Regions from separate parts of the Paenibacillus sp. sgz302114 genome, predicted to be linked through region 1. Evidence: riboswitches for the same ligand, from Rfam matches in the RefSeq annotation. Region 1 holds a riboswitch; each other region holds the start of a gene.
The links. A riboswitch is a leader RNA that binds a small molecule or an ion and turns the genes downstream of it on or off. The one in region 1 is predicted to bind ZMP and ZTP.
Positions count from the first base shown of each region.

Region 2: it holds a riboswitch for ZMP and ZTP, as region 1 does, so the genes downstream of both, AC0LWF_RS22680 (GNAT family N-acetyltransferase) here and AC0LWF_RS16655 (bifunctional 5,10-methylenetetrahydrofolate dehydrogenase/5,10-methenyltetrahydrofolate cyclohydrolase) in region 1, are expected to answer to the same signal.
Region 3: it holds a riboswitch for ZMP and ZTP, as region 1 does, so the genes downstream of both, rpiB (ribose 5-phosphate isomerase B) here and AC0LWF_RS16655 (bifunctional 5,10-methylenetetrahydrofolate dehydrogenase/5,10-methenyltetrahydrofolate cyclohydrolase) in region 1, are expected to answer to the same signal.

Region 1 is NZ_JBVYOI010000006.1:29,867-32,075, forward strand. It holds gene AC0LWF_RS16650 (stalk domain-containing protein) at 1-1,153, shown strand, start outside; ZMP/ZTP riboswitch at 1,180-1,267, shown strand; gene AC0LWF_RS16655 (bifunctional 5,10-methylenetetrahydrofolate dehydrogenase/5,10-methenyltetrahydrofolate cyclohydrolase) at 1,363-2,209, shown strand, end outside.
Region 2 is NZ_JBVYOI010000012.1:30,498-32,706, forward strand. It holds gene AC0LWF_RS22670 (hypothetical protein) at 1-210, opposite strand, end outside; gene AC0LWF_RS22675 (Cof-type HAD-IIB family hydrolase) at 222-998, opposite strand; ZMP/ZTP riboswitch at 1,158-1,239, shown strand; gene AC0LWF_RS22680 (GNAT family N-acetyltransferase) at 1,290-2,209, shown strand, end outside.
Region 3 is NZ_JBVYOI010000008.1:199,636-201,844, reverse strand. It holds gene AC0LWF_RS20195 (low molecular weight protein arginine phosphatase) at 22-597, shown strand; ZMP/ZTP riboswitch at 671-753, shown strand; gene rpiB (ribose 5-phosphate isomerase B) at 1,027-1,482, shown strand; gene AC0LWF_RS20185 (TIGR01440 family protein) at 1,501-2,091, shown strand; gene AC0LWF_RS20180 (serine hydroxymethyltransferase) at 2,118-2,209, shown strand, end outside.

The DNA.
Region 1 (2,209 bases):
AAAACGTTCTGCCGCAACTATGATCGTCGCCGGAGTCCTTGCCACTTGCTTTGCCGCCGCACCACCGGCCGGACTAACCTCAGCCAAGGCAGAAGCAGAAGCCAGCACTGCGCCGCAGCAAACAAAGCCGATCTTCGTCTACTTCAACAACTCGCAGCTGACCACTCCAGATACGACAGCGATTATTAAAGATGGCAATCTGCTGCTCCCGCTCCATTTGCTCGGCGGCATTCCCGGCGCTTCGTTCTCTTTTGACACCGCCAGCCAAACGATCTATGCCTCCTACGATACGCACAAAGGCAGCCTTCGTCTTGGTGAACAATCAGGCACGGTGGACGGTCACAGCATGACTTTTGCCGGCAAAGCCGTTCTGCTGAACAAGCGTATCTACGTCCCTGCCCGCTTCGCAGTCGCTGCAATCGGGGGAACGATCGTATGGGACGCGAAATACCGGATTGCATCCATCTTCGGCTCGCAATATGTTACGGCGAATGGCAAGGGCGGACAGTACAAGCTCGACGGCACGACAGGTTCACTCTATTTCAAAAAGCAAGGTCAGCAGCAGAAGCTGATCGGCAAGAGCATCGCGAAGCTGAACCTCGGCTACATTCCGATGGCGACGATGAGCGTTATCTCGATCGGCAAAGACAGCGAGCTGATTACGATCAGCCATATCCATGGGGAGCCGTTGATCAACGACGAAGTATACACCTTGTTCGTTAGAAATGGCGTAATCGTCCATCAGATGCAGGCACATTACTGGCAATTCGGGCCCCGGAATGCGGCAACAGCAGGCAACCTCGCAATCATGACGGACGGCCGCAACGTGCAGCTCGTAAACGGCGATGCCCAAATTGTCCGAAGCTATTCGCTTCCTGAGCTCGCAGGTCTAGATGCCGCTTTTGATGTTGAGGCTGTACATAGCGACTTCCTGCTATTCCGCTCCGAAGAGGGACTGCTGTACATGGCCGATTTCAAATCTGGCAAGACAACGGCGCTCTATCAAACGTTCAAGCTCGATCCGAAGCAGCTCGCCCCCTTCTATGACGGAATCACGTTCAAGGAACAGGACGGGAACAAGCTCTATTTTGAAGTAGCGTCTAACCAGGACGGCCATCGAGAAATTCTTTCTTACGGGATTGGTGGCGAATAGATTCTGTGATACACTATGGTCAAAATCATGCTGTATGCGACTGGCGAGAACGCGTGGAATAAACCACGGGGAAGCATACATTCGGCACATCTACCGTTCGCCTGGGTAAAGTATTTGCTGTTAAACCCCCTTGTCTTCTAAGACATGGAGCGTTTAGCGCGAGTACTTTTTTTTATTCCACGGATAAAGGGGAATGGATCAACATGACAATGGCAAGCTTGTTGAAGGCAAAAGAGGCGGCGGAGCTCGTCTACGCCGGCATCCGGGAGCGCGTCTCGGAGCATCAGAGGAATGAAATCCAGCCGCGCTTGGCGACACTGCTCATTGAGGGCGACCCGGCATCGGCCTACTATGCCAAGTCGAAGCAGCGCATGGCTGAGAAGCTCGGCATCACGTTCGACTTGCACTGTCTTAAGGCCGACATCACCGCGGAGGAGCTGACCGGTTTAATCCACAGCCTGAACACGGACGAGCGGATTCATGGCATTATGCTGGAGCTGCCGCTGCCGAAGCACTTGTCCGTTACAGCCATCGTGGCGCACATCTCGCCACTCAAAGATATCGACGGCGTCACGCCCGCCAATAAGCTGGCGACGCTAACGGGCGAAGCGGGGCTCTACCCGGCAACGCCGCAAGCCTGCATCGGACTGCTTCGGCATTACGGTTATCCGCTTGAAGGCCGCAACGTCACCTTGATCGGCAGAGGCCAGACGGTCGGACTGCCGCTGTTTCATCTGCTGCAGCGCGAACAGGCGACGGTCACCGTCTGCCATTCGCGCACGCCGGATATCGCTTCGCATTTGCGGCATGCGGATATTGCAATCGTCGCCGCCGGCAAGCCGGGCATCATCACTCGCGAGATGGTGCAGCCGAACCCACATCTCATTGTCATTGATGCCGGAATCAATGAAACAGCCGACGGCTCCATCATAGGCGATGCCGCTGCTGATGTAAGCGAAGCGGCGGCAGCAATATCGCCGGTTCCAGGCGGCGTCGGCACGCTCACGACCGCCGTGCTCTTCCGCAATCTGATGGATGCGATTCAGCTTCAACTTC
Region 2 (2,209 bases), on a different contig from region 1:
TTTGGTATTTATATAGAAACCCTGCGTAATCAACGCTTCGCGAAAAGTCATGTAAGTGTCATGTAAGTCGCCTTGAAAGAAATGCGATTCATTCTTGGTGGAGACAGCATCCGGAGCGATACCTCCTAGCAGAAATAGCGTACGATCTTCTAACGAGAGACTCTCTGCAATTCGAATCGCTATAATCGCATGCATGATTCTTGAACCCATTTTGACTCCTCCTAACTAGTCTCAATTGCAACAAATCTCTCGATTGCAGCAGCAACACCATCATTATCATTGGATTCGGTTATGTGGGCTGCGCAATTCTTTAGTTCAATTATTGCATTATCCATGGCGATCGGAAATCCGGACATCTGGAATAACCCGACATCATTAAAATCATCCCCGAATACCATAACGTTTTCTGATTTCACTCCAATATCGCTTAACACCCATTGCACGGCTTTTTCCTTAGAGGCTATTTTATGCATGATTTGGACCAATACTCCTTCATCGGTTGCGATAACGTTTACAACTTCACTGAATTGTTCGCTTATATCGATCCAGTTGCTGCAGCCTAGAACCAATATTTTGGTCGGGGAAAGTGAACTCATATGCTCTTTATCAACAACCTGCGGCTTCGGATCATTCGGGCGGATACCCAGTTGAGCTCCTCGGGAATCTGGAACTGGGCTGCACGTATACCATAAATCATTCACCTCGTAGGAGATCATCGCTTGAGGTTCCCTTAACTCGATGAAGTTGTTAATCTGCCTGCTAATCTCCATTGGAATGCTAATGTGCCGCTCATTTTGTTTTGATTTGCAAGTGACTAAAGCTCCGTTGTAATAAACCATGTAGTCTACAAAAGGGAACTTCATCACAAATTGATTAGCCGCTCTAGGCGGGCGCGCCGTGGCAATAATAATATGTATTCCAGCATCAAAACATCTTTTAACAGCCTCATGATTTCTAGGAGATATCGTTTTATCACTACCGAGCAAGGTTCCGTCCAAGTCTAGTACAATTGCTTGAATATTAGACAGCTGTATCTCCCCCTACAAAATACGTAAATTGGTAAAATAATACTAGCAAATAAAGATGTCGTCAACCTAAATATTCAGAAAATTCAGTTGAAATTATTCTCTTCCCCGTCTTATAATAGTCAATAAATAAACGGGATGCGTAACTGGCGAGAACGTAGATCACTACGGGGGAGCGTATCTTTCAAACTAGCCGTTCGCCTGGGCAAAGCATTTGGTTAACTCTAACCAGATGCTTTTCTATTTTCTAAGGAGAGTGCCAGGATGTTGTCAGTCAAAAATGTTGCCGTAATCGTGTATGACCATGTGGATGCGCTAGATGTGACCGGCCCGTTCGACACGTTCGCTATTGCTAGTAATTGGGGACAGGACTTCCGCGTTTATACGGTTGCCCTGGAGTCTAAAGATGCTATCCGAACCATTAGCGGCTTAACGATTCAGCCAGACTTCGCTTCTTGGGATTGCCCGGATCCAGACATTCTCGTCGTGCCGGGAGGCTGGGGATCCCGCAAAGAGATGTATAACGAGAAGCTGACCAGCTGGATCTACGAAACCTCAAAGCGGGCTTCGTTTACTCTGTCTGTTTGCACAGGGGCACTATTGCTCGCCAAAGCCGGACTTCTCGTTGGATTGCGCGCGACTACCAACAGACGTGCCATGGATTTGCTCAGGGAGGCAGCGCCGGCTAGCACAACGCTGGTCGAGAACGTCCGTTACGTGGATAACGGTCGGCTTATTACATCAGCTGGCGTTACAGCGGGCATTGATGCGGCGCTGCATCTTGTCGCCAAGCTTCTCGGAGAAGAGCGTGCGCTCGAAACGGCATCTAGGCTGGAGCATGATTGGCGGCGCGAGCCTTCCGAATTGCTTTCTTTTCGCAGGGCAACAGATGAAGACGTAGATGGTATCCGTCCCCTGTTTATTGATGCAGCGCAATGGATTCATGCGACGCACGGCTTGTGGCAGTGGAGAGCTGAACATTTCAATCGCGGGATGGTCGAAGCTTTTGTCCGAGATCAGGAAGTGTTTGTCGCCACTCTGGGGAATGAGGTTGTCGGTTGCTTCTCCATGCACTGGCGAGATGAGGAAATATGGGGAGAGAAATTTCACGAGGATGCGGGATATGTTCATCGGTTATGCGTATCGCGCAAACGAAAGGGAGAAGGAATCGGCCGCGAGCTCAT
Region 3 (2,209 bases), on a different contig from region 1:
ATATAGAGGAGTGTACGATTCTTGAAACGGATACTGTTTGTCTGCACGGGCAACACCTGCCGGTCGCCGATGGCTGAGGCGCTGCTTCGTACGCTCGCGCAGGAGCGGGGGCTGCAGCTCGATATTCGCTCTGCAGGTGTATCGACGATTGATGGGCTGCCTGTTTCGAAGAACGCGGAAGAAGCGCTGTCCCGCCGTGGTATTGAGCATCGCAGTGCGTCAAGAGCGCTTGAGACTGGCTCGATAGCTTGGTCGGACTTGATTCTGACGATGACAGGAAGCCACAAAAGACAACTGCTGCAGCGGTTCCCGAGCGCAGTGGACAAGACGTATACGCTGCTCGAGTTCGTGAATACCGACCCGGAAGTGCTTGAGCGCATCGCTGAGCTCGAAGGGATTTTGTCCGAGTGGCACATGAATCAAGCGCTAGGCCAGCCGTTTAGTGAAGCGAAGCGCGCTAGACTGCTGGAGCTGGAGCGGCAAATGCCGAACTTCGATATCGAAGATCCTTTCGGAGGACAGCTCAGCGTGTACGAGCAAAGCGCGGCTCAGATCGAGGAAGCGCTGAAGCGGCTGCTTGACCGGTTGCAGCAATAATTGGGCAACCTGAGGCTGCTTGGCCGGATTGATTTTCACGCGATAATCCGTTATGATGAAAATAACTAAAGACGGTTTCCAATGTAACTGGCGACGAGAGTGGGTTAAACCACGGTGGAGCATTGGAATATACGGCCGGTCGCCTGGGCAAAGAGCAGTGTGCGTAAGCATGCTCGCTCTTTTTTTGTCATTCGGAAGATGGATAAGTTTGCCGCTTGCAGCTGAATGACCGTCAGATGAATTTGATTCTTGTTCTGTAATTCAGTTTTTTATGTCCCGCGTTTTTTGCTTGTCGTCGCACAAAACGCATGTTCACCACGAATCTGGTCAATGTTCCTTTTTTGCTTGTCGCCTGAAATCAGGTATACTAGAACCAGTGTGAATCGACATTTTCCGCCATGAGCGGTCACTTGGGAGGTATATGGAATTATGAGAATTGCCATCGGTGCAGACCATGCGGGCTACCGCCTGAAGGACGAGATCGTTCCGTTCATTCAATCGCTCGGTCACGAAATCGAGGACGTCGGTTGCAATTGCGACCAGTCGGTTGATTACCCGGATTATGCGCTGCCGGTTGCTGATCTTGTGGCATCGGGCAAAGCGGATCGCGGCATTCTGATCTGCGGCACAGGCATCGGCATGTCCATTGCGGCCAACAAAGTGAAGGGCATCCGCTGTGCGCTCGTGCACGATATGTTCTCCGCCAAAGCAACTCGCGAGCACAACGATACGAACGTGCTGGCAATGGGCGAGCGCGTCATCGGTCCCGGCGTTGCGCAGGAGATTATCCGCATTTGGCTCGAGACGCCGTTCTCGAACGGTGAGCGCCATGTGGGCCGCGTGAACAAAGTGATGCAGATTGAAGCAAAATTCGCGGACGCGTAAAGGAAGCCGGTGATGACGATGGATCCAGCACAGCTTTCTAATGATGTGGAAACCGTCATTCGCGAACTAGCTTCTGCAGCGCGGCTGCGAGAGGGGCAGCTGCTCGTTATTGGCTGCTCTACGAGTGAAGTGCTTGGCCAGCGGATCGGCACGTCCGGCACGCTGGAAACTGCTGAAGCCATCTATGCTGGCGTAGAGGCTGTTCGGCGCGAGCTGTTGTTCTATCCGGTGTTTCAGTGCTGCGAGCATTTGAATCGGGCGCTTGTCATGGAGCGCGAAGCGGCTGAGCGGTATGGGCTGGAGCTCGTCTCGGCGATCCCTGTGCGCAAAGCCGGAGGATCAATGGCTGCATACGCCTTCAGTAAGCTGCAGGATGCCTGCCTGACCGAGACGGTACAGGCACACGCCGGTCTCGACATCGGCGACACCTTGATCGGCATGCACTTGAAGCGTGTGGCTGTGCCGGTGCGTCCGTCGATTCGTTCCATCGGAGCGGCACATGTGACGATGGCATATACTCGTCCGAAGCTAATCGGCGGAGAACGAGCTGTATATAACCGGGAAGCTGCTAATTTGGCGGCGCCCGGCGCTAGCGATACTTGCGATTAATTATTTTGAGGAGGACTTATACACACATGGAGAACTTACGCAAACAAGATCCCGAAATTTTGGCCGCACTTGGCCTTGAGCTTCAGCGCCAACGCGACAACATCGAGCTGATTGCATC